One region of the Paenibacillus sp. P2(2022) genome, then DNA from elsewhere that is predicted to be linked to it. Evidence: riboswitches for the same ligand, from Rfam matches in the RefSeq annotation. Region 1 holds a riboswitch; the other holds the start of a gene.
The links. A riboswitch is a leader RNA that binds a small molecule or an ion and turns the genes downstream of it on or off. The one in region 1 is predicted to bind cyclic di-GMP.
Positions count from the first base shown of each region.

Region 2: linked by a shared signal. The riboswitch ahead of MMB75_RS14925 (glycosyl hydrolase) and the one ahead of MMB75_RS23530 (collagen binding domain-containing protein) in region 1 are both predicted to bind cyclic di-GMP.

Region 1 covers NZ_JAKWFI010000012.1:30,725-42,730, forward strand. Annotated here, with positions in the region: gene MMB75_RS23530 (collagen binding domain-containing protein) at 1-3,406, opposite strand, end outside; cyclic di-GMP riboswitch class I at 3,641-3,721, opposite strand; gene MMB75_RS23535 (AraC family transcriptional regulator) at 3,772-4,653, opposite strand; gene MMB75_RS23540 (DUF445 domain-containing protein) at 5,247-6,503, shown strand; gene MMB75_RS23545 (TIGR02328 family protein) at 6,537-6,917, shown strand; gene MMB75_RS23550 (NAD(P)H-dependent oxidoreductase) at 7,017-7,691, opposite strand; gene MMB75_RS23555 (winged helix-turn-helix transcriptional regulator) at 7,876-8,286, shown strand; gene MMB75_RS23560 (stalk domain-containing protein) at 8,356-9,603, opposite strand; gene MMB75_RS23565 (YcnI family copper-binding membrane protein) at 9,852-10,601, opposite strand; gene MMB75_RS23570 (copper resistance CopC/CopD family protein) at 10,633-12,006, opposite strand, start outside.
Region 2 covers NZ_JAKWFI010000004.1:50,081-62,086, reverse strand. Annotated here, with positions in the region: gene MMB75_RS14950 (glycosyltransferase family 4 protein) at 1-52, shown strand, start outside; gene MMB75_RS14945 (glycosyltransferase family 4 protein) at 49-1,197, shown strand; gene MMB75_RS14940 (glycosyltransferase) at 1,226-2,326, shown strand; gene MMB75_RS14935 (UDP-glucose dehydrogenase family protein) at 2,332-3,660, shown strand; gene MMB75_RS14930 (sugar phosphate nucleotidyltransferase) at 4,332-5,708, shown strand; cyclic di-GMP riboswitch class I at 5,864-5,945, shown strand; gene MMB75_RS14925 (glycosyl hydrolase) at 5,959-7,560, shown strand; gene MMB75_RS14920 (hypothetical protein) at 7,609-9,903, shown strand; gene MMB75_RS14915 (helix-turn-helix domain-containing protein) at 10,451-10,819, opposite strand; gene MMB75_RS14910 (YveK family protein) at 11,148-11,897, shown strand; gene MMB75_RS14905 (CpsD/CapB family tyrosine-protein kinase) at 11,878-12,006, shown strand, end outside.

The DNA of each region.
Region 1 (12,006 bases):
GATCATGGAGACGGATTTTAGGTTTGGGCTCGTCGTTCGGCTCCACTGGAGGAGACGGATCTTGATGAGGCATGACGGCTGGTGGTTCAGGCAGTGCTTTGGGTTCCTCCCGGGCTGCTGGTGGCGGTGTGGGTGCGGGTTCCTTCTGTGGAGGGACAATGCCTTCCGGAGGCCTTGGCAGTGACGGAGGAACGGTTATAGATGGTGTCACGGGCACCTCGGGATCTTTATCATGTTTTTTTCCGGAGCCTCCCGCTGGGGGAGACGGCTCTGGGTGGGTAGGTGTGCCTGGGTCTACAGGTGTTTCGGGTTCGTTTTTCTTTTCTTTACGATTGGTGATCACAACCTTCTTTATGCCAGAGCTTTGTTGGAGTGCTGCGTCTATTCTGATCTCAAGTTTACCCTCTGTTATTTCATACCCCTCCGGTGCTGCCAATTCTTCCAAAATGTAATCGTCATGAAGCAAGGAGGAAAAGATGATTTTGCCTTCCGCATTGGTCGTTTGTATAAGCGGTGCTCTTTTTTGTCCCTTATCATAGAGCGCAAACCGGGCGCCAGGCAGTACCCTGTTGGGAGCATCCTGATCTACCTTGGTCAGCTCAAGGGTTTCGGTTACGCCCCCACCAGAACCGGAGCCGGAAGACGTTCGTACGATGATTTCCTGACTGGTTTCCCGCAGTTCTGTCGTCAAACGATCTCCTGCAAAAGCAACCTTGTTGCTCACCTTAGCTTTATCCTCAGCATGAATGAACGATTGATATTCAAGAATAAAAGCAGTGGAAATATCCTTGGCAAAAGTAAGCTCAAAAGTTTGCTGGCCCTGAGTGTCTGTCTTGATGTGAAGCCAGTAATCTCGGTTTTTGATTAATTCGGTGCCCTTGGTGGTATTTCCATTGGCAGCCATGATTGCAGAGTATAAATGAAAGGAATCTTCAATTAAGATTTGGTTGTTGCTAGGCTGATCGACTATTTTAGCGTTGGACACATGTGATTGTCCTTCATTGATACGAATGCTCCAGTCGATCTTATTTCCATTTTGTGCGCCGGCCTTAGACACATATTCCCCGCCATGAGGTACCGTAACTTGGGCTGCCCAATCGGAGACGGTTTTTTGTCCATCCAGTAGAAGAGCGCGATTATGAATTTCCTTTTCAATCAATTCTCCTTCCAATGAAGCTTGAAAGGTAATCCAGTACGGAGTCTGTATCGGCTTCTTGAACTGGATACGCAATTCATTACCATTTTGCTCAGTGGGGAGGATCGTCGTATATTGATCTGCCGGGATTTCAGCCCCTTTTTGTACGCCATCCCACCATCCCAGCAAGGTCATATCGTATACTTTTACGGAGCCAGGCAGTAACCTCTGACCTTGCAATAAGACATCTCTCACTTCCGCATGATTCAGGATCTTGCGATTATAGTTGGCTTTAATATCCCAGGTAATGAGTTTGGAGCTCGCATCATAGCTTCCTTGCTTGGCCCCGTTCCGTTGTGTCATAAAGTCCGGCCAGATCGGGCATTCCACCTCATGCGACGATGTTTCACCATTTTCATACTGATAATCTATAAAGGATTTGTTGCGAAATTCGGGCTTCGTCGTATCTGTTTTCCAATCATTGTTGTAGAGAGTTGAATATTTGATCGTATAAGCTTTCTGAATCGTTTTATGAAAAATAAGTGTAAACCCTTGTTTATAGTCCGCTGATCGTGGAACTAGCTCATAATCCATGGGCGCGAGTAGTTCCGTTGTACCGTCAACACTTTGAATTTTCAGGGTGTCGGGCAACAAGGCGAGGCCCCCATTAGGGAACACATCCTTAATGACAATATTTTTCATGGTGTATGAGTCTGTATTAATGGTGATCACCCAAGGTATGACTTTCGTGTTGTAATTGGGAGTGTCATACATTTTAGTCATAACTCCGCTTGTGATTTCCGTCGATATGATCTTCTGGGTTCCATCTGTGGTGATGATGTTTGTAATTTTTTCATCTTCATAGACGCGGCCTCTAGCCTGGGTCTGATATCGGATGGTATAGGCTGAATCTACGTCGAAGTTGAATTGAAGTTTGAAGCCGTTACGGTCGGGATAGTCAACCGGGATGACGGTGTACGCCCACGATGGAAGCTCCTCCAGTGTATTTCCCTTAAATACTTTCAAAGAACCGGGCAGCAATTTTTGAGTTTTGTTGAAATGATCAATTAAAAGGGCTTTGGCTTCGGGGATTTTTGTCTCGCCAAAGTTATATCTTATGGCCCACGAGAGTGTTTGTGTGGCATGATCATACTTTTCAACTTTTTTGGACAAAAATTCACCACGCTCCACCTGAACTGTAGCGGTGGCAGCAACGTTATCTATCGCATCCCCTGAAAGCGTCGCTGTGTTGGAAAAGCGAGTTTCGTTGCCAGTAATGCGGGTGGAGTATTGGATCTGATAGGCAGTGCTAATGCTAGCATCTTGAAAACGAATTGCAAATCCGGTCCCGGCTTGATCCGATTCAATGGCGTATTTACTCGCATTCACTAGGTCTTTGACAACGGTCGTGCCATCGATATTGACTTGCAGATGATAGAGTCGGATAGAGCCTCTCACGAGTTCCAGTCCTGAAGGAGTTGGATCGGTAATGAGGGCGTGTTTAACGGTGTTTAGCTGTTTGTTCACATCAATGGCCCAGTCGATCTGGTGGGTGCCATTTATTTTTCCTTGCTTGCTTAAAGTTGGCCCTGACTGGGGTTTCACATTTACGATGACCGTTTGAACCCCGCCTTTAATTGGAATCGCAATGATGACTTCTGTGCTGCCTTTCACCGTTTCTTTTGTGAATTCGGTTTTAATTTGCAGTTTGCCGCTGATATGGGAATGGTTCTCTACATATTGGTTAAAGGTCATGATGACCTTACCCTGACGATCTACTGTAAAGAACCCCACGGTCCCGTCTGTAGTCACTAGCGGAGATGAGATATCAGTGTAGATGACAAACTGTTCTGGTAAGTGAAAGGTGAAGGTATCCCCTGCTTTATAAGCATCGTCAGGAAGCTCCCATTCATAGCCAAGTTGGATGGCTGATCCAATGTCGAACGTACTACCTGGATTATATACCGCATCAATGACACGTCCGGCTTCGTCCGTTAGAATCAACTTCGTTAGTATACTCTGGGGAGCTGCTTCCTTTTGAGACTTTGAATGAGCTGCTCCTTGCACGGAAGGGACAGTGTTTGGCGGAACCTCCTTAGGGGGTTCAGGGTTTGGGACCGCATATACAGCATCCGTAACGGTTGTAGGATCGGATACAGCACTGTGCGGCAGTTCAGGGGCAGGAGGATCTGCGTAAGCCAGTGTGGTGCTGAAAAAGCTTTGGACAATGAGCAATAAGGCAATAATCATGACATTTATTTTGGTTCCCATGCTCCAAGTGATTCTCCTATTCATCGTAATATGGAAAGCTTCGGCGATTATGTTGTGTTATATTGTTTTCCTTCCCTCCTCCTAGTTCGAAATTAGTATATTCAGCATGCTAGGTTGACATGACTACCCCAACAGAAAAAACCTTGATCATAGTGATCAAGGTTTTTTCTTCGAGAGAGGTATAGCAATTTTGTGATGGAGCTATGTAAAAAGGCATAATAAAAAGCTCGTTCACCTGGTAACTGGCTGCCATCCGAGTAGGAAGGCCCTATAGTTTTGCGTCACTGTCTTTCGACAGCTTTGCCATTAGCTTGAATAGCTTGTGCGTCTATCGTCTATCAAACGGAGTACAGGAGACCTCCTATTTACAATTTGGAGCGGTTTCCCCATTTTTTACGGAAGGAATGAGGTGTTTCCCCTACATGTTCCTTGAATAGGTTGATAAAATGGCTCGTATTGGGAATCCCAACGTACCTTGCGATATCCACAATGGATATGTCACTGGTTTTAAGCCATCCCTGAGCGGCTGTGATCCGGACATTAATGAGATAATCAATTGGAGAAAATCCAATCTGTTTTTTGAAATTTTTAGCAAGATTAAATTTGTTTAGGTTGAACATGTCTGCCAGCGAGTCCAGCGTAATTCGCTCACAGTAGGACTGGTCCAAATACTGCTGCACCTGACGTACTTCGCTGAGCGTTCCAGCATTTACATACCGATGATCATAAGGATGCTGCAAAATATACGTCAGTATTTCACCAATGAGTCTGGACGTCAGCAGCTCGCCGGAAAGGCTTCGATCAGACTGCCCGCAGATTAGAGCATGCAGCTTGTCCAATATAACATATGGATTGTGCAGGGATATTACCGGTTTATTATGCTTGGCAAATTGTTCATAAAAATGTTCGATCAGGTTGCCGTACAGGTATAAGCTGATAAACTCCCAGGCTTCATCACCGGAGGTGCTGTATTGTAAATATTCATCGCAATTAATAAAAAACAAATCATGAGGCTTTAAAATATACTTCTTGTCCCGGTACAGTAATTCTCCCTTACCAGACAGCGTAAAAACAAGCAAAAAGGAGGTGAGTTCTTTCCTTTCTATTGTAAAATCAGAGGTTTTTTGGAAATAGCCTAATTCCTGAATATATAAAAGGGATTGCTTGGCAAAAGCGGAGGGAGTGCGCACAATTACGACAGGTTCGCCGTTCCAGAGGCCCTCGGTGTTTTTTTGGTCTGTTGTCATATTCAATTCCTTTACAAAAAAGCAATTTTATCTAGCTTATCTTGGTTTGATTTACCAATATATAATGGCTGATTAAACATGATTTACTATTTATAAAAGTTTATTTTATCACATTAAATATGTCTATATATCAAATTATGTGTGTGAGTTTTATAGAAGCCCCGCTTCTTATGGATATTCAACCTGGTTATCCGTATAAAAGGTCGAATATTGTTGAAAGAATTCTGAGGTCATCATGGATTCAAATCCTTTCTGGGGTCAAATATAGGATAGTGTTGAAAAAAATATCTTACATGCCCATTCAACTTTTCCATTCACTTCTCCTTTCGGTTTAAGAAATTTAGGACTTGGTTCTGATAAAATGGTTCGTAAGGCTTATTATTGAAAATGAGATTTTGGACCCAGTGTTGTGATTTGGTTCACGAACATGAATGTAAAAAAGAGAGATATATGCATAAAAAATTACGCAAAAAATGTCCTTATGTGTTGAATTATAAGTGCTCTCAACTTTGGAAATTACACAGGCAATGATATGATGGGTAATATATGTATAGTTGCTTAACTTATCGATAGTCAGTTTGGAGGATTACAGGATGGAAAAACCCAAAAATACGAAAACCGCAGCGGCTTGGTCGCTCGTTATTCTAGGGGCAGGCTTTGCAGCCACCGTGCCCTTCCAGCAATATGGCTGGGCTCGTTTGTTAGCCGGAGCCTTTGAGGCAGGACTTGTAGGGGGACTGGCAGACTGGTTCGCTGTCACAGCATTGTTCCGTCATCCGCTAGGCATCCCGATACCACATACGGCGCTTCTCCCCAAAAATAGGGACAAGCTCACGAATGCATTGGTGAATACGGTGGAAAATAACTTGCTGAACAAAGACAGCATTGCTTCTAAAATCGCGGACATTCGTTTGGCGGAGCTGATGCTGGGCGGTGTGGAAAAAGGATTGCGTACACCAGAAGCGGCAGCATCGATAGATGTGCTCGCCAAGCGACTCGTCCAGTCGCTCCCGCTCGCGGAATTGGCTCCGATTATCGTGGCTGAGATCAAGCGACAGGTGACGGACATCGATGCCGGACCACTACTGGAGGCGCTTGCCCGCCAATCCAGTGAGAAGGGCTATGATATTCGTGCACTGGATTACACGCTGGAGCAGGCGGAATCCTGGCTTTTGCGACCGGAAACAGGCTATACACTTGGCACCTTAGGGATGCAGGCTGTCAGTGGTTTGCAGGTGAGCGGGCTGATGCAATTTGCCTTGAACGCCTTCCTCGGCTATCTGAACGAAGAGCGCATGGGTGAAATGATTCGTCATTTCCTGCTGGATCAGGTAGCAGAGCTGCAAAGGGAAGAGCATCCGCGCCGTCTGGCAGTGATCGACGGTCTAAGAACACAGGTGACCCGATTGGCAACGAAGGATACGGTTCAGGAAGGGCTGAACGGCTGGAAGGATAGCCTGATTGAAGCTTGGGAAGGCGAAGCGTCCGTGCTCGGTAAAATGGAAGAGCTTCGTACCCGCTTATTGAACTATATGGAAGACGAAGACTATGTGCCGACCTACATTTTACCGTTACTGGATCGGATGCTGGCTGATTTAAGAGGGAATACCGAATTGCTGGACAAAATTAATGCACGAATCGTGGAAGGAATTACTAGTCTCGTGGAAGCCAATCATAGCCGGATTGGTAACCTGGTGCGCGAAAATGTAGACAAAATGGACAACAAATCCCTGATTGCACTGATGGAGGACAAACTGGGACAGGATTTGCAGTGGATACGTATTAACGGCGCAGTAACAGGCTTCCTGATCGGTATTGTACTGACAGGTATCCGTATGCTAATCCAATAATACAGAAAAAGCTACAGATAAGGTTGTGGAAGCATGAGGCTTTGGCATGAACAATTGATTGGCAAGCTCCCCCGTCCCCAACTGTTGGGACAACATCGTGAGTGTTGTGCCCTGCGGGGGAACGGGTGGGGAAAGCCACACGCCACAGTGAATTATGTGTTCGACTATCACCCCATGCTGCTGGTACGCTATCATAAGCTCATTATGGACGAAATGAAAAGCAGAGGATACAATGTTGATCCACTATGGGAACAGCCATTGTATCGTGGTAAGCAGTGTGAACCTTGGGAAGCGGAGCTAGGCGAGGAACTGGCAGGCGCGGACGCATATGTGGAGCATGATGACGAATATATGAAGGAGTGCCTGGATAACCTGGCTTCCAAAGGAATTTTAATAGAGATTGAAGTGATCTAAAAAAGCGGGCTGCGGTGTGTCCATCATTCAGATGAAGCGCCGTAAGCCCGCTTTTTAGATGCTTTAATGTCCAAGGTTTGGAAGGGTATGAGTCGCAGGCTACAGAACCCAGCGTGTGACCTTCTCCAGTGGTTGTCTGGATTTTTCCCGCTTGGGTTCATGAGCACGATAACCGAAGGCAGCGATGACTGAAATATCCAGCAGCCCGTCCTCCAGCAGGCCTTCTTCCTCCAAAATGGCATGTACCTGATCATAGTTAAAGCCTTCAATCGGGCAGGAATCAATGCCGATCTGAGCTGCCGCTGTCATCATATTACCTAAGGCAATATAAGTTTGCTTGGAGGCCCAGTCGAATAACGTGCGTTCGTTTTCCAGCAGGCGTTGGTTTTCACCTTGGAAAGTCTTATAGCGGCCTGGTAGGGAGGCAAAGTCTTCGTCAGACATACCCTTCACCTCTTTATACATGTACTCCACGTAAGGTGAATCATAACGGACATCCTTACGTGCCAAAATCAAAATGACATGGCTGGCCGCTGGGATCTGCTTTTGACCACCACTGGAAACCGCAGCCAGTTTTTCTCTCAATGCCTGATTTTGTACGACTACAAACTGCCAAGGTTCAAATCCTACGGAGCTTGGGGAAAGTCGTCCAGTTTCGAGAATGAATTGAAAATCCTCCTCCGGTATGATGCGATTAGGGTCGAATTCTTTCGTGGCATGTCTGAATAGAAAGGCATCCAGAATTTCCTGTTTTTTAGCTGATGTATTGGACATGAAATGTACTCCTTTAGATTTGAGTTTAGTTGGTGCTCCATTGGTTTTCTGCTACTATAATGAGAGTTGATATCGAATATATAGTCATCATATAGAAAGTTTTTTGCGGGAACAAGTACGCACATATTTGTACCTTGTAGGTCTGGGGCTATTAGTCTACAACCTGTAGAAAGAAGGGGAATACATGGCACAGGAGATGGAACATACAGTTAGCGTTAATTTTGGGTGTCCTGTCGCGACAACTGTTGGGATTATAGGCGGCAAATGGAAGGGGGTCATCTTGTATCATTTGACCACAGGACCACGGCGCTATAATGAAATTCGACGGACCCTCCCTAATATTACACAGCGGATGCTAACCTTGCAGTTGCGCGAATTGGAGCGTGATGGCATTGTGCACCGTGAAATTTATAACGAGAACCCACCGCGTGTGGAGTACTCGCTTACCCCGTTGGGAGATACGTTAAGACCGTTGCTGGATTTTATGAGAGACTGGGGTGTCTTCTACGGAGAACAGGGTTGCGAGCCTGTGGCGACAACTTCCAAGTCAGGCAAGCATTTTGCTAAAATAGACATGAAAAAAGCCCACCGATGATTTCATAGCAGACGCATGAGAATCATTAGCGGGCGGAATAAGAACGGGATATCTTTATAAAATATAATCTTATTTAAACTCGATGGCTTCGTTCATCTGTGCCCAGGCTGTTTCTCCGATGATGCCCAGACGCCAGATAGCGATTCCTTTGAGGTCATAACGTTTGGCTAAACCGATCTTGGCGTTAACGGTGCTGTCTTTTTCGCTACCCATTGAAATTCCCAAAATGAGCTTATCCCGCGAGGTTTCCTTCAACGCCAGTTGTATGGCTTCGTCCACTTTATCTAGTGGCTCAGGCGTAGATTTTTGTCCGTAATCATAGGCCATGATGATCAGATCGTCCGCCAGATTACCCAGCGTCTTGTAATCATAACCAGTGTAAGAGCTATTCAGCGGATGCAGAACGACGGTGAGCTTGAGTCCCGCGTGATGCGCTTTGGCCGATAACTTTTTAATAAAAGCGTTGTAATCAGAACGAGCTTTGGCCTTATCGCCGCTCCAGCCTAATCCTTCAAGATCTAACGTAATGCCCTTGAACTGCTTATCGGTGGCAGTGCTGACGATTTGGGAAATGGTTTGTTCTTGAAGCTGCGTATTTTCCAAAACCTTGGTTAGCTCATGATTACCGTCTACAGAATAAACCATCAGGTAAGGGGAAGTCCCCTGGCTATCTGCTTCTTGTAGAATAGACTCAGGCGTTACAGCTCCAGCGGCTTGAGGCCATTTATATTCTTTGCCAGTCGTTGTGAATTGTCCGTTCGTATCAATTCGGCTCCAGCCGAAGGCAACGGCATTAAAATTCGGTATTTTGGATTTTTGGTCAAAGGAAGACAGCGCATAGAAGCCTACAGTATACATAGCTTCACGTGGCGATGTAATAGAGACTGTCCGTGTTCCCTGATTCCAGTTGACTGTGGCTCCAAACTGTTGCCCGAAAAAGCCCAGCGGAATCATCGTGCTGCCGCGCACGGTTTGCGGTGCGGCTGTTAGTTGAACGGTTTGTCCGTCTACTGTGGCATTGCGGCTCCCCATTTTGAGAACTACCTGCTTGGTTGCACTGCCTTGCGTTTTGGTAGCGGTGATGCTTTGGCTGGCTTGATCCCATTTCACTGTAATGCCCAGAGCCTCAGAAATAGCGCGAAAGGGAACCATCGTCGTGCCGTCCATCATGGCAGGCTGTACAGGGAACGGCAATGGATATCCGTCCAGCATGATGCTGATCTTACTCGCCTCCGCTTGTGCCATGGGGCTATAGATGCCCGCTGCGGTACTCAGAAGGATAACGCTAGATAACAAAGCCTTATTTACGATTTTCATCCTATGATCTCCTATGCTCAATAGATTGCAATGCTATCATGTTAGAATCGTGAGGTTTCTACCATTTTACCAAAAAAATGATAGATAGGTGAATGTGAAATGATAGGATGAGATAAATCTGAGTATGTATTTAAGCTGAATAGTATAAGAAAAACATCGTTATTTTTCATATAAAAAAAGCTGACACCTTTTAAAACGGTGTCAGCCTTTTCTTTTTAAAACAGTTTTATATTTTATTGTAACCCCGATTACTTGCCGCGCTTGAGTGCAATGCCTACTGCTGCTGCACCAAGCACGACTGCTACGATCGAGAGGACAAGTGCTGTGGTTTGTGCAGCAGAGCTGGCTGGAGCAGAAGCAGCAGGGGCAGCCTCAGCAGCATTGTCCGAGGTAGGTGCGGTGCTGCTGCTATCTTTAGCCGTATCTGTGCTTGCATGACCCTCTGCGGTGCCTGCCGAATCATGTCCGCTGTCTGCGGCAGGAGCAGGAGTTTCCGGTGTGGCATCCGCCGTGATTGTAGTAATGGAATGAGGATTGTTACTTCCTTCATCGCCTGTCCATTCCACAATACTTCCGTCACTGTAATATTGGAAGGCGTCCCAGGCTGCTGCAGTATTCTGATCTGCATTTTGTGCTACAAAGCTGAAGCGTTGGTACTGACCCGCTTGAATTCCGTCTTTTTCGGACGTCCAGGTGACGGTAGTTATTTTGCCAGAGCTGTCTTTTTCGGTGGCTACCTTCCATTCCGGTACTGGCTCGTATTGTTTGAAAACGACCTCTTTGGGAATTTTCAAGGCCACTTTAGTGGTTGGAATGTTTTTTTCCACAGGCACTTTCAACGTGTACGTTTCCCACGCATTAGGTTGTGAAACAGAAGGCTTGACCGTCACATGCGCACTGGCCATACCTGCAAAAAGCAAGGCACCAGCCGCAATTAAACCCATGGAAGTTGCTAACCTGGACAACCTGGATTTTGCTGTTTGAATCGTTGTATTCATATTTATTTCGCTCCTTTTAAGAATAAAATAATTATTTTTTACCTTCTACTTGCAGAGTGAATTCAGCATCAACCGCATCGAGTGATGCTGTCAGAGCATGTACTTTTACCGCCCATGTTCCTTCGGAGGTTATCAATTCCTGACTGCGGAAAGGCTGTTGCTGCTTCACGGGCAAGACAAATTCCTGTTGATCTTGGTCAGGATTAGCTGGGATAAGCGTTAATGTGACCTGCTGGATTCCTGAAACGGCAGCCCCCTTGCTATCCTGAACGGATACCTTAAATTCATTGCTGCCCACAGCATTAGGGCTGACTGCCAGTGTAACGCTGTATTCGCCAGTAGTGCGAGTCTCCTCAAACGGTACAGCAGGTGCCTGGCCAGGTGACAGGTGAGTGAGCACCGCTGCCAGTAGCATCACGAGCAGACCGACGGACAGCTCGGTACGCAATCCTCCGACGGCTCGCTTGCTCGCCGCCGCTTGCCGAGCGCTGCGAAACTGGCTGGCTGCGAAGACCAGCATCACTAGCAGTAGCGCTGCTTTACCAAGCAGAACGAGTCCATAGGATGTGTTCAGCAGCATGGAGGGAGCTGGAATGTACAGCACCGCTCCATAGATACCAGTGGCGAGTAGCGCCGCCACCATAGCCATGCCCCAGCCAGCGAAGCGGCGCAGGACCGTTTGTCGCAGAGTTGCCTGCACGGATACAGGGAGCTCCAATCCGGCAACAGGCAGACACACCACCATGACGGCAAGTGATCCGATCCAAAAAGCTGACGCTGCAAGATGGACGAAATCTGCCACAATGGCTGGAGCCGGGTGGGTGACTGCTGCCGGATGCCCGACAAAGGCCTTGGACAGCATGAGGCTCAGCGTGAGTAAAACGGAGCTGTAGCCCCAAACACGGCGCTGGCGATCAGAAATGCTGGGATCGATCGCATAAATTAGCGTTACGCTTAGAAGCAGCACGAGAATCATCTGGATAAACCAGATTTGCCCTGCTCCCGTAAATTGAAGAGCTTCTCCCAGAATAGGGAGTGAGAAGCCCTCCCCGATGGAGACTCCGGCATCCCAAGACGCCTGAAGCGGTAGGCTAATTAAAATGACAGCAGACGTTATGCCGTAGCCGCTCCAGAGCAGCTTAGTCCAACGGGGTAATGTGTCAGAGGGTCGATGACTAAGCGTCTGCTGTTCACTGCGATTCTTGGCTCGGTTTATGCTCGGTAAGAGGAACAGTCGGAAACAAATCGCTCCAAACAGCAGCGATAACCCTATGTAAAGGAGCCAACGGACAGCAATTAAGTCGATTCGTGATGTCCCAGAGCTTTCAGAAGGGGTAGCTTGATCGGTATACGCATTGGAACCGCTACCTACTTGAAATGGAATCACTCCATTGACTGGGTGTCC
Region 2 (12,006 bases), on a different contig from region 1:
GGTAGAAGAGGTGTTCCGACAGGTCCTTGACAGAAAGGCGGCGGCGAAATGATGAGAGTAGCTTATATTGACCATACGGCAAGATGGAGCGGCGGCGAAGTTGCTTTGTATAACATACTGACGAATATCGGGGAACATATCGACCCGCTCGTTATTTTGGCGGAGGAGGGCGATTTGGCGGATCGGCTTCGGCAGCGTGATATTGATGTGCGCATTGTTCCACTAGATGATTCGATTCGTAATCGGGGACGAAATGCCGTCAATCTGGGTGCGCCTGCAGCAGCTTTTCGCTTGCTGGCTTACGGCAGGAAACTCGCACCATTGTTGCGCGAGGAAAAAGTCGTGTGTGTGCACACGAACTCACTCAAATCTGCACTGTATGGTGCAGTAGCCGCCAAATCGGCGAAGCTGCCGTTGATATGGCATATCCGTGACCACATCGGTCCGCCGTATCTGAAGCCGATTGTAGCCAAAGGGATTCGGCTCATGTCCCGCTTTTTGCCTAACGGTGTGATTGCCAATTCCAAATCCACGCTGAGTGCATTGGAATTACCCCCGGACAAAAAGACGCTCGTCGTCTACTCCGCTTTTGCCAAAGCGATTACGGCTCGTGATTCGGCTGCGCAATTGCGTGGCGATGACTCGTTTAACGTCGTGTTGGTCGGCAGATTGGCGGAATGGAAAGGACAACATATTTTACTGGAAGCGGCACGTTCTTTTTTACCAGATCAGCGTGTGAAATTCTGGCTGGCTGGAGATGCGTTGTTCGGAGAAGAGGAATATAAACAACGATTGGAATCCACGATGCGCGAATATGGGTTGACCAACGTCAATCTGATGGGACACGTCGACGACATTCAGGGTCTGATGCAGCGCTGTGATCTGCTAATTCATACCTCCATTACACCGGAGCCATTCGGTCAGGTCATTATTGAGGGCATGGCTGCAGGTTTGCCAGTGATCGCTTCAAACGAAGGTGGTCCCAAGGAAACGGTGGTACCCAATGAAACCGGGCTGCTCATTGAACCGGGAGACCCTGCCAAGCTGGAAGAAGCCATCCGCTGGATGCTGGAGCATCCACAGGAACGTCAGCAGATGGGTGAGAGAGGGATGGAACGGGTCAAGAAGCATTTTGTCATCGAGAACACTGTTAAGGATATAGTTCATTACTATAAGGGTTTGTTGGCAGGAGTCTGACCGACATTCGCGTTAAAGGATGATTCAGATGAAAATAGCGATAGCACATGATTACTTAATCCAAATGGGCGGAGCGGAAAGGGTAGTAGAGGTATTCCATGATATGTATCCGGAGGCTCCCATCTTCACAACGGTGTTCAGCGACGAGCGTCTGTCGCGCAACTTGAAGGATGCGGATATTAGAGCCACTTGGCTACAAAACATCCCAGGAGTGAAGGCCAACTTCAAAGGAGTGCTGCCGCTGTATCCCATCGCTATCCGTGATTTTGATTTTAGGGATTTTGACATTGTTTTAAGCTCTAGCAGCGCATTTATGAAAAGCATCCAGGTACCCAAACATACGTTTCACATTTGTTACTGTCACACACCGATGCGGTTTGCCTGGGATTACGATACATATATGGCCCGGCAGTCCAAATCCAACCTGCTCAAAAATATGCTAAAGCTGTACATGAACAGGCTGAAAACATGGGATGCCAAAACTTCTCGCAACGTAGACCAGTTTGTCGCCAATTCTTCCGTCGTTAAGCGGAGAATTCTGCACTATTACCAACGGGAGGCAGATGTTATTTTCCCTCCTATCAATACATCCCGTTTTAAACGTGCTACAAGCATCGGTGACTATTATCTGATCGTATCTCGTTTGGTGTCCTACAAGCGCATTGATCTCGCGATTGAGGCATTCAAACGTAACGGTCTTAAGCTACGCATCGTTGGCGAAGGACCGGATCGTAAACGACTCGAAGCCATGGCTGCCCCGAACATTGAGTTCCTCGGCAGGCTTGAAGACGAAGAGGTTAACAAGCTGATGGCCGAATGCCGGGCACTTGTCTTTCCGGGGGAAGAGGACTTTGGTATTACGCCTTTGGAGGCGAATGCGGCCGGACGGCCCGTTATCGCTTTTCAGGGTGGGGGAGCGCTGGATACGATTGTTCCTCATGTGAACGGCGTATTTTTCCGCAAGCATCAAGTAGACGATGTGCTGGAGGCCGTCGAAAAGGTTGAGCAACATGCATGGAATGTGGACGATATCATTACCCATGCCCGCAAATTTGATGAAGATAACTTCAAGGATCAATTGAAAAAGTATGTAGAACAAGCCTATGTGAACTTTCTAAAAGGAGGATGAACGGAATGAAGCTGGCTGTAATCGGTACTGGATACGTTGGACTCGTCTCGGGTGTGTGTTTTGCGCAAAAAGGTAATGAGGTGATTTGTGTCGATCTGGAGCAGTACAAAATCGACATGTTGAACCGGGCAGAATCTCCGATCTATGAACCGGGTATTGAGGAATTGATCGCGTTGAATCTGGAAGCTGGCCGTTTGGAGTTTACCTCCGATTTGGCCGATGCGGTACGTCGCTCGGATATCGTTATTTTAGCGGTAGGTACGCCTTCACTGGCTAACGGCGAGGCGAATTTGTCTTACATTGAACAGGCGGCTGCCGATGTCGGCAAAGCCATGAACGGGTACAAGATTATTATGACCAAGAGTACCGTACCTGTCGGAACGAACGAAAAGATTAAGGACGTAGTGGCTCGACATACGAGTTTGTCTTTTGATATTGTATCCGCGCCGGAGTTCCTGAGAGAAGGCTCAGCCATCAATGATACGCTTCATCCAGATCGCATCATTATTGGTTTGGACAATACAGGTTTGCGTGAAACAATGGTCACTCTGCATCAGGTATTCACGGATAAAATCTATGTGACCGATATCCGCAGTGCTGAAATGATCAAATATGCCTCCAATGCGTTCTTGGCAACTAAAATTTCGTTTATTAACGAGATTGCTAATATTTGCGAAAAGGTTGGCGCGGACGTTACCTGTGTGGCTGAAGGTATGGGCATGGACAAACGGATCGGTTCCTCTTTCCTGCAAGCAGGGATCGGATACGGGGGCTCTTGCTTTCCGAAAGATACGAATGCGCTCATCCAAATTGCGGGTAATGTAGACTATGAATTTAAGTTGTTAAAATCGGTGGTCGAGGTGAACACTGACCAGCGCTTTATGATTGTATCCAAGTTGCGTGAATCGCTGGGTCAGCTAAACGGCGTATCGATTGGCATTTGGGGCCTCGCCTTCAAGCCTAATACAGATGACATCCGCGAAGCTCCAGCACTGGAAATCGTAGAAACGCTCATTCAGGCAGGTGCTATTGTCAAGCTGTATGATCCCATTGCGATGGATAAATTCAAGGAGCGCGTGGATCACCCGAATATTATATGGTGCTCCTCCCCGCAGCAAGCCGCCGAAAGAAGCGACGCTGTGTGCCTGCTGACGGATTGGGAAGAGTTCAAAGAAGTTGATCTCGTGCAACTGGGCTCTATTCTACACAAGCCAGTTCTGATTGACGGTCGTAACGTATTCACCGAGGAACAGATTCAAGGCTCTGGACTGGAATACTACTCCGTGGGTCGTCCGCGGATGAGTGGATGGAACAGAGATAAAGTGGAAGTTTAAAAAGTGACAGATTAAAAAGTGACTGTGGGCGGTGGGGGAGACGCTATGCGTTCCATTTGATTTTCTGATCGCTGTTGCAGTGGGATTCTCTGGATTATATAAAACATTCCAAGGTAAGAATCCCACTGCAAAGGCGAACGCTAGCGCTTCTCCAGATTCAAATGGACCGCTTCGCTGCTTTTGCCGCATAGAGTCACGGTTTTTAATCTCCCATCTTAGGGGATGGGAGTAGTAAGGGCGTATCGGAAGGAGCGGCACAGTTGAAGCCGCTCCTTCCGATTAAGGCGCCATGCGCTGTACCGCGGTGCCCCCTGTGGAGCAAGCCTATTATGTGGATACACTATGCTGCTCCTGCGGAGCAAAGAGGCCATTGCGGTTGTCGAAGGCAATCTTGGTAAGGCGTTACGAAGCGTCGATTGCTAGAAGCTTGCAAGCAAGGCAGGCAAACGCCGAGCTCCCGAACGTTTTTTACAGGCTGACCGGACTTAATAATGTCCGGTCGTTCCTTTTGCACCACAAGGTATGATCGATATGATGCATTTTTGAGTAGCGTAGGAATGGATTTGAATCCCAGTCCAACAGCGATCGTAAGGTCAAATCCAGCCCGTAGCGGGCTACTCAACCTTGCCTCATCCGATCGCCCACACATTATAGAGAGGAAGTGGAGAATTATGAAGCTCGTACTTTTGTCTGGTGGTTCCGGTAAAAGATTATGGCCGTTATCCAACGATTCCCGTTCCAAACAATTTTTGAAGGTACTGGAGAGCCCGGAAGGGATTTCGGAATCCATGGTGCAGCGGGTATGGAGACAATTGGGAGACAACGGATTATCCGAATCCTCGTTTATTGCGACAGGGAGAGCGCAGGTTGAAATGATCCAGAGTCAGGTCGGACCGAATACGCGCATCATAGTTGAGCCGGAACGCAGAGATACCTTTCCTGCGATTGCGCTGACAGCGACTTATCTATATTCCATTGCGGGTGTTTCGCCTGATGAAATTATAGCTATATTGCCTGTAGATCCTTATGTAGAGGATGCTTTCTTTGCTTCCGTTGCCCAACTGGAACATACACTTCAGGAGAGTGAAGGCAAGCTTGCATTAATCGGGGTTGTCCCTTCCTATCCTTCAGAGAAATACGGTTATATTATTCCAAAAAATGATGCCACTCAAGGTAGCACAGGCTACCGCGAAGTGAGCCATTTTCAAGAGAAACCCGACCGGGAGCAGGCGGAGCGTCTGATTGAACGCAATGCTCTATGGAACTGCGGGGTTTTTGCATTCAAATTAAGCTATTTGCTGGATATCCTGGCATCCAAGGGTTTGCCGCTGAATTATGAAGAAATGCAAAAGCAATATGCGTCTCTGGAAAAAATCAGCTTTGACTACGAAGTAGTCGAGAAGGAAAAAGACATTGTTGTTCTTCCCTATGATGGTTTTTGGAAGGATTTGGGCACCTGGAATACGCTCACAGAAGAAATGTCTAATCAGCAAGTGGGCAGAGGTGTAGTAACGGAGGATTGTGTTAATACAAGCCTTATTAATGAGCTGGACATTCCGGTAGCGATCATTGGAACGAATGATCTGATTGTAGCCGCTAGCCCAGATGGTATTCTTGTGACCAATAAGGCAGAAAGCCCACGCATCAAGGAAGTGCTCAAGGCTCATGATCAGCGTCCAATGTATGAAGAACGTCGTTGGGGGCAGTATCGAGTTGTAGACTATGTAAAGTATGACGAGGGTAATGAGGTACTGACCAAACGAATCCGCGTACACAAAGGTAAAAATATCAGCTACCAGCTTCACTTCAAACGAAGCGAAATCTGGACCATTATTAGCGGCGAAGCGGAAATTATTTTGAATGAGAAGCTGCACAAAGTGAAGGCCGGTGACGTAGTCCGTATCCCTGAAGGAACCAAGCATAGTATTTTGGCTGTAACCGATGTGGATTTTATAGAGGTGCAGACTGGCTCTGAGTTGGTTGAAGAGGATATTGTACGCTTTTGCATGGATTGGAATGAAATTGCCCGTCATCAATTTATCTCATAATCGTTTTCGTAAAAACGAAATAAAGAAGATTTGATGAAAATTTATAGCCCAAACTGTCGAAATTGGGCGAAAACCTGTAAATTCATGAACATGACCTATTAAATTTTGGTAAAAAAAAGTCGATACTTAGGTTAAGAAGGAATCCAAACTCCTTCCAACGATAAACGCAGCCCTGTCGAAAGGCAGGTACGCAAAGCTAAAGGGCCTTCCCGTAAGGATGGCAGCCTGGCTACCGAAAGGAAGAGCAAAAGTGAGATTCAATTTTATTCCTCTGTATCGACTGATACGTCATGTACTCCCCGTAGTTATAATTTTTTCTTTGTTTCCCGTCGGATTTGGTGATTCTCTGTCTGTGGTGAATGCCGCTTCATTACAACCTGTTAATTCGGACGCTTGTACTCAGGCCCGTGAACTATACAATTATTTACTCAGCATCTCTGGAAAGAAAACAGTCACTGGTCAGCATGATTATTTGGAAAGTCCAGATGAATTAAGCAACAAGGTCCAAAAAATCAGCCAGGCGTATGTGGGTCTGCACGGCTATGAGATGGGAGCCATCTCTGGTCAATCTGACGCTACAGAAGCAGCACAACGTAAAAATGTCGTCGATAGCGCTATTCGTTGGAGCAGAGCAGGTGGCATTGTGACGATGACTTTTCATGAAGCGCTGCCGGGTAGACCGCTGACTTGGGCCAATGTGCAGGCCAAAGTAAGTCAGGCGGAGTTCAATAAATACGTCACGCCAGGCACTACGCAGTATAACCTCCTCATTGCCGATCTGGATAAGGTCGCTGTATCGTTAAAGCAGCTTCGTGATGCAGGGGTTCCGGTATTGTGGAGACCTTACCACGAAATGAATGGTGACTGGTTCTGGTGGGGAAACAAAAACAATTTCAATCAGCTATGGAATATCATGTACGACCGTTTTGTTAACACGCATCAATTGAACAATCTGTTGTGGGTGTGGAGTCCCAATGCTCCCAATTCTTACACTGTCCCGTATACCCCAAAATATCCGGGGGATGACAAAGTGGATATTTTGGCAGTAGACATCTACAACAATGATTTTAAGCAAAGTCATTATGAAGGACTGCTCGAGTTGGCACGGAATAAGCCGATTGCCATTGGCGAGCACGGTGAGATACCTAGTTCTGAGGTGTTGCAGGCTCAGCCAAAATGGGTGTATTCCATGACTTGGGGCAAGATGCTGACCGAGAATAACACAACCACTCAAATACAGGATTATATGAACGATGCGAAGAGTTTGACACGGGATGATGTGAAAAATGGGCTGGAGGCCATCCAACAACCTGGAACAGATGTACCGACCTTACCGGATGAGGGACAAAGTGAGCCTCTCCCAGCTCCACCAGTAGTGATTGCTCCTCCAACTCCGACTCCTCCTTCCGTTCCTGATGAAGTATATGTGAACGGGCTGCGGGGCGAATATTTCAACAATATGAATTTGAGCGGCAGTCCTGTTTTGATCCGTACAGACAGCAAGCTGGACTACAACTGGCGCGCCATTGCTGCTGATCCAAAGGTAAATGCCGACCAGTTCTCGGTTCGCTGGACGGGTAAAATCAAGCCACAATACTGCGAGACCTATACGTTCACAACCATATCCGATGATGGTATTCGTGTATGGGTAGACGGCAAGTTAGTGATCGATAGTTGGTTCAAACAAAGCTGGACAGAGCGAAAAGGCAGTATTGCTTTGGAAGCAGGTAAAATGGTAGATCTAAAAGTGGAATACTATGATGAAAAAGGCGATGCGATGGCACGTCTGATGTGGGAAAGTCAGCATGAAGCGAAAGCGGTGGTTCCCGGAAACGCTTTGTTTCTTCCTTGATAGATACTCTTTCCCGGTCAAAAATTTTGAGGAGAGAGGGTGTATCATATGATGAAAAAATGGTTGACCCATAGGTATACGGTCGTATTATCCGGATTACTAGGGGTCGCAGTTCTAGCCATGATCGCTTGGTTTATATACACGCCTTCAAAAAGTGTAGAATTGCAGACAGATAAGGTAGCGGCGGCCAGTCCAGTATGGAAGCTGGGTCAGAGGGATGACTCCTCAGCGGAATTTAAAGGAGTGGTCGGTAGGGATAATATCGATATTTCTGCAGCATCAGCTTCTTCCGAATCATCTGCTAAAGCAGCATTTTCGGCGTTGTCGGAAGCAGAGAGTACAACAGTTCCGGTATTGCTCAGCAGTGGAGATATTCCTCCCGGTTTGAATGCATCCACAAATCCAGAACTAACACTTCAATATAAGCTGAATCAGGTTCCTCCCAATGGTATGATATTCCGTGTTCGGATTTTGGATGCGGGCAAAGCTGTGCCGCAGATGGCTGTCTTCTCAAATCATCAGCTGTCCGGAATCATTCAGATTGCCGGGGTATCCGGTACTGGGAGTACCTATAATTTCAAAAACAACTACGAGCTGTATATCCCCAAAGAACAATTGCAAAGCGGTGTTAACGTACTCAAGCTAAAGACAGCGCGCTGCCTATACTGCTCCTCTGCGGAAGATAAAAATGTGTGGTGGACTTGGGATGACTTGAGCTTGGAGACGTTAGCTTCCCCTGCGGCCGAACCGGTACATGGGAAATATATAATGACTGGTACGAATGTGAATAATAAAGAATTTTATTATGATCAGGGTGCAGTTAAGCATCTACCATACGTTCTCAAATGGCTGGGAATTGCTTATAGCGGCAACGTCATGAGGGTAACCTGTGCCAGTAATGTAGGGAAGGCATGCACAGACGTGGATGATTACTATCAAACGTTAAAGCAGTATAATATGCAATCGTCTGCTTTGTATCTATACACAGGTGATATTAAGCTGCAAAAAGATGGTACTCTGCCAGAGACGGCCAAGCAAAAGTTGCGTGATTATGTAAAAAAATACGGTTCATACCTTCAATATTATGAAGTAGATAACGAACCTGGATTGTTTAATCGCTCCAAGGCGGTAGACCTGGCTGTGGCTAAATGGTTGAATACGGAAGGCAAGCAATTGGCACCGCATCTCAAAACCGTAGCGCCGGGTTGGGCCTACTGGCCGACATACTCTACCAAGGCGTGCAAAAATCAAACCGGAGGTACGCAAAAATGCGGTGATCCGGATGGATGGGAACGGGACCCAGCGCAGCGTAAACAGCTAGAGGAAGTCACCGACCTGACCAACGGACACGCCTACGGTGAATCGTATAATGAAGAGGGCGGGGGCAGCTTCGTTCAGAATTTGAAAACCTTCGGTGGTTCGAGCAACGGACTGGCGAAAAAGATGCTAAACACAGAGTTCGGTACTAACGATACGCATCGAGACAATCCTGATTACGGGGCTAGTCAGCCACAAGCAGCTGCATTCGATCGGATTATGCGATCGCAAATCGGGTTTGCCGATATGTTTATCCAGCACGCTGCTTTTTATAAGGATTACACACTGTTTAAAACGGGTTTTGATCTGCAAAGTCACAACCCGGCTAACACGGAAATCTATCCGTTTGGGCAAGGACAGGACACTCGCGTTAAGATTATGAGACGCTTGAGTCTAGCCTATGCCACGCATGGTAAACCGCTGACTTATACAATGTTGAATCCAGAGGAGACCAAGGACAAGATGGTCTATGTTCGCGCGGTGGATACGTCCAAGCTTAAACCGCTGGCAGGTAGCGGCGCTACCTCGAACAAATTGCTGGTGAACCTAGTGAACTTCGAATCCACTACGCAGACCGTTCGTGTACGGGTGACGATGCCGAAAGCTGGCTTGTACACGGGGGAACGTTTTGGGGCGGGTTCCACCTACAGTCAGGCGCAGCGTTCCATATCAGGGCTGAAGGCTTCTCCTGCCCTTGATTTTGAAGAAAAGCTGGGCCCTGGCGAATCGGTACAATATATTTTGGAATTAAAAAGTACAGATCAAACCACGGCCTCTGCCCCAACTGAGGTGAAAGCAGCCTCTATTCAGGATGGGGTGGTAAAGATTAATTGGCTTCAAGCAGAAGGCATATCTTCCTATGATGTGCTGCGTGCTGACCGGACAGACGGTGCCTATCAGGTGATTGCCTCGCAAGTAGAAGGAAGCACGTATACGGACCGCACTGTAAAAGCTGGAAGTCATTACGTCTACAAAGTCCGAGCGACCGGAGGTACTCAGGTTTCTCAGGCAGCCGAGGTCGCTTAGTTACACCGGAATGCATGTAGGACCTTACCTAATGAATATCTAACACCATTCCGAAAGAAAGCAAAAAAGAACCTATCAGGAGAAAATAGGACCTGACAGGTTCTTTTTTATTTGTAAATCGTTCTGAATTGCCAATACTTTACGTATAATGGAGAAAAAAATAAGAAAATCCTTTAATATTCTCGTCATAAGACGACAACATTGCAGGTATGTATTCATATATAATAGTTTTGTTCATGACTATACATACATGGTTTGTAGGGAATCTCTTTCTTTCCGGCGACCAAGACTAATAAAGTGAGGTTAGTGCTGAATGAACAAGGAAACAGAATTAGGGGGGAATGGCCCTCTTCTTCGAGACAACGCACGGAAAGCAGGCAAAGCAGCCATCCACTTGGACATCCGGAACATTTTGCTCCAATGTGGTATCACGACACCAGAATGGCTGGAGGGCGACGCTGATAGAACTAAGTGCCAGAAGGACAAGCGCGTGTAATTTTCGGTTGCTGGTCCTACTTAAGCCAAACATCAAGCAGCGGCGCTTTCTTTATTCCATCATTCGTTCCATTCGAACAAACGCGATAAAACGTTTGGCTTCTTCCTCAGACAAGGTGCGTCCGTCAATCGTCAGGTTAAAACGTTGCAGGATATCCTCGTCTGACAGTTCAAGCTGATCCACAAATTCCCTCACATCTGAATCCAATATGGCTGTCGGGTGGCTCGTACGTCCCACCAAATAATCGATGGTTACCTCGAAAATATCAGCGAGCTTGGTCAGGGTCTCAAAGTCTGGCTTGCGTCTATTTTTTTCATAGTGAGAAAGAGCCGCCCGCGTAATTCCGAGGGATTGCGCTAATTCCTCTTGTTTTAATCCCTTATGTTCTCGTAATTCAGCGATGCGGGTTCCATAATTCATCTGTTTTTCCTCCTGAAGGCAAGGTTAAGAAAGGTAAGAAAAGCAATTTTGCGCTTGACAAGATACAATTTGTATCATAAATTAATTATGTAAGTTACATAACGTATCCTTATTTCATAGTTTTCACTTATATCTTCATTTATATACCCTTAAGAGGCCAACGATGATTGAGCATTGTGTGCTTATTCGCTGGCTAGACCTTCTATGCGCTATTATACAACATTTTACTATAGATTAGAGGGTCATGCATCGTTCTTTTCCCCGTCATGCAGAGGATCAGTACAAGCGTTATTCATCGAAAACAAGTCAAGCAGGGAGGACTGGTCTTGTGCAGTTGAAAGAGTACATCCGTTTGATCCGCAAAAGAATGTGGTTGATTGGTAGCATTGTACTGCTGGTGTGTACTGTAGTAGGCATAAAAAATGTATATTTTACCCCGCAGGTTTATGAAGCTACCGCCAAGCTCATTATTAATCAGACGCCACGACCGGACCGTGCAGGTGTCGTCGATTACAGTGTGGTGCAAACCAATATAGCTCTAACGAACTCCTATAAGCAAATTATGATCTCCTCGGCGATTATGGATCAGGTGGTCGCCAGCTTCCCCGATCTTAAGGTTACTCCGTCAGCTTTGGCGCAAAAATTAAGAGTAAACACCGCAGGTGATTCACAGGTCATGGATGTTACAGTCCGCGACTTATCGTATACGAAGGCTGTGAAAACCGTCAATGCGGTAGCCAAAGTATTTAAACGGCAAATCCCCTCTATCATGAAAATGGACAATGTCACCATCCTAAGCGAAGCCAGTCTGAATGACCCAGCAGTTCCCGTGAACAATAATCCCGCCATACAAATTTTTATTGCTTTTACCATTTCTTTATTACTGGGCATAGGCTTGGCGTTTTTGCTGGAGGTATTGGATGATACATTTAAAAATGAGGAGGATATTGAAAAAGAACTCGGTCTGCCTACCCTATCCCTGATTACAAAAATGAAAAAAGAAGATAGACGCTCTGACAGCTCTACTACAACTCCTAAACAGGTAGGTGAGGGACAATATGCCGCGATTAATCAATAATCAGCTCGTTACATCCTTGCATGCTCAGTCTTCCGTGTCGGAGGAGTACCGCATGCTTCGCACTAACATCCAGTTTTCTTCTATAGACGAGCCGATTGAGGTGATGATG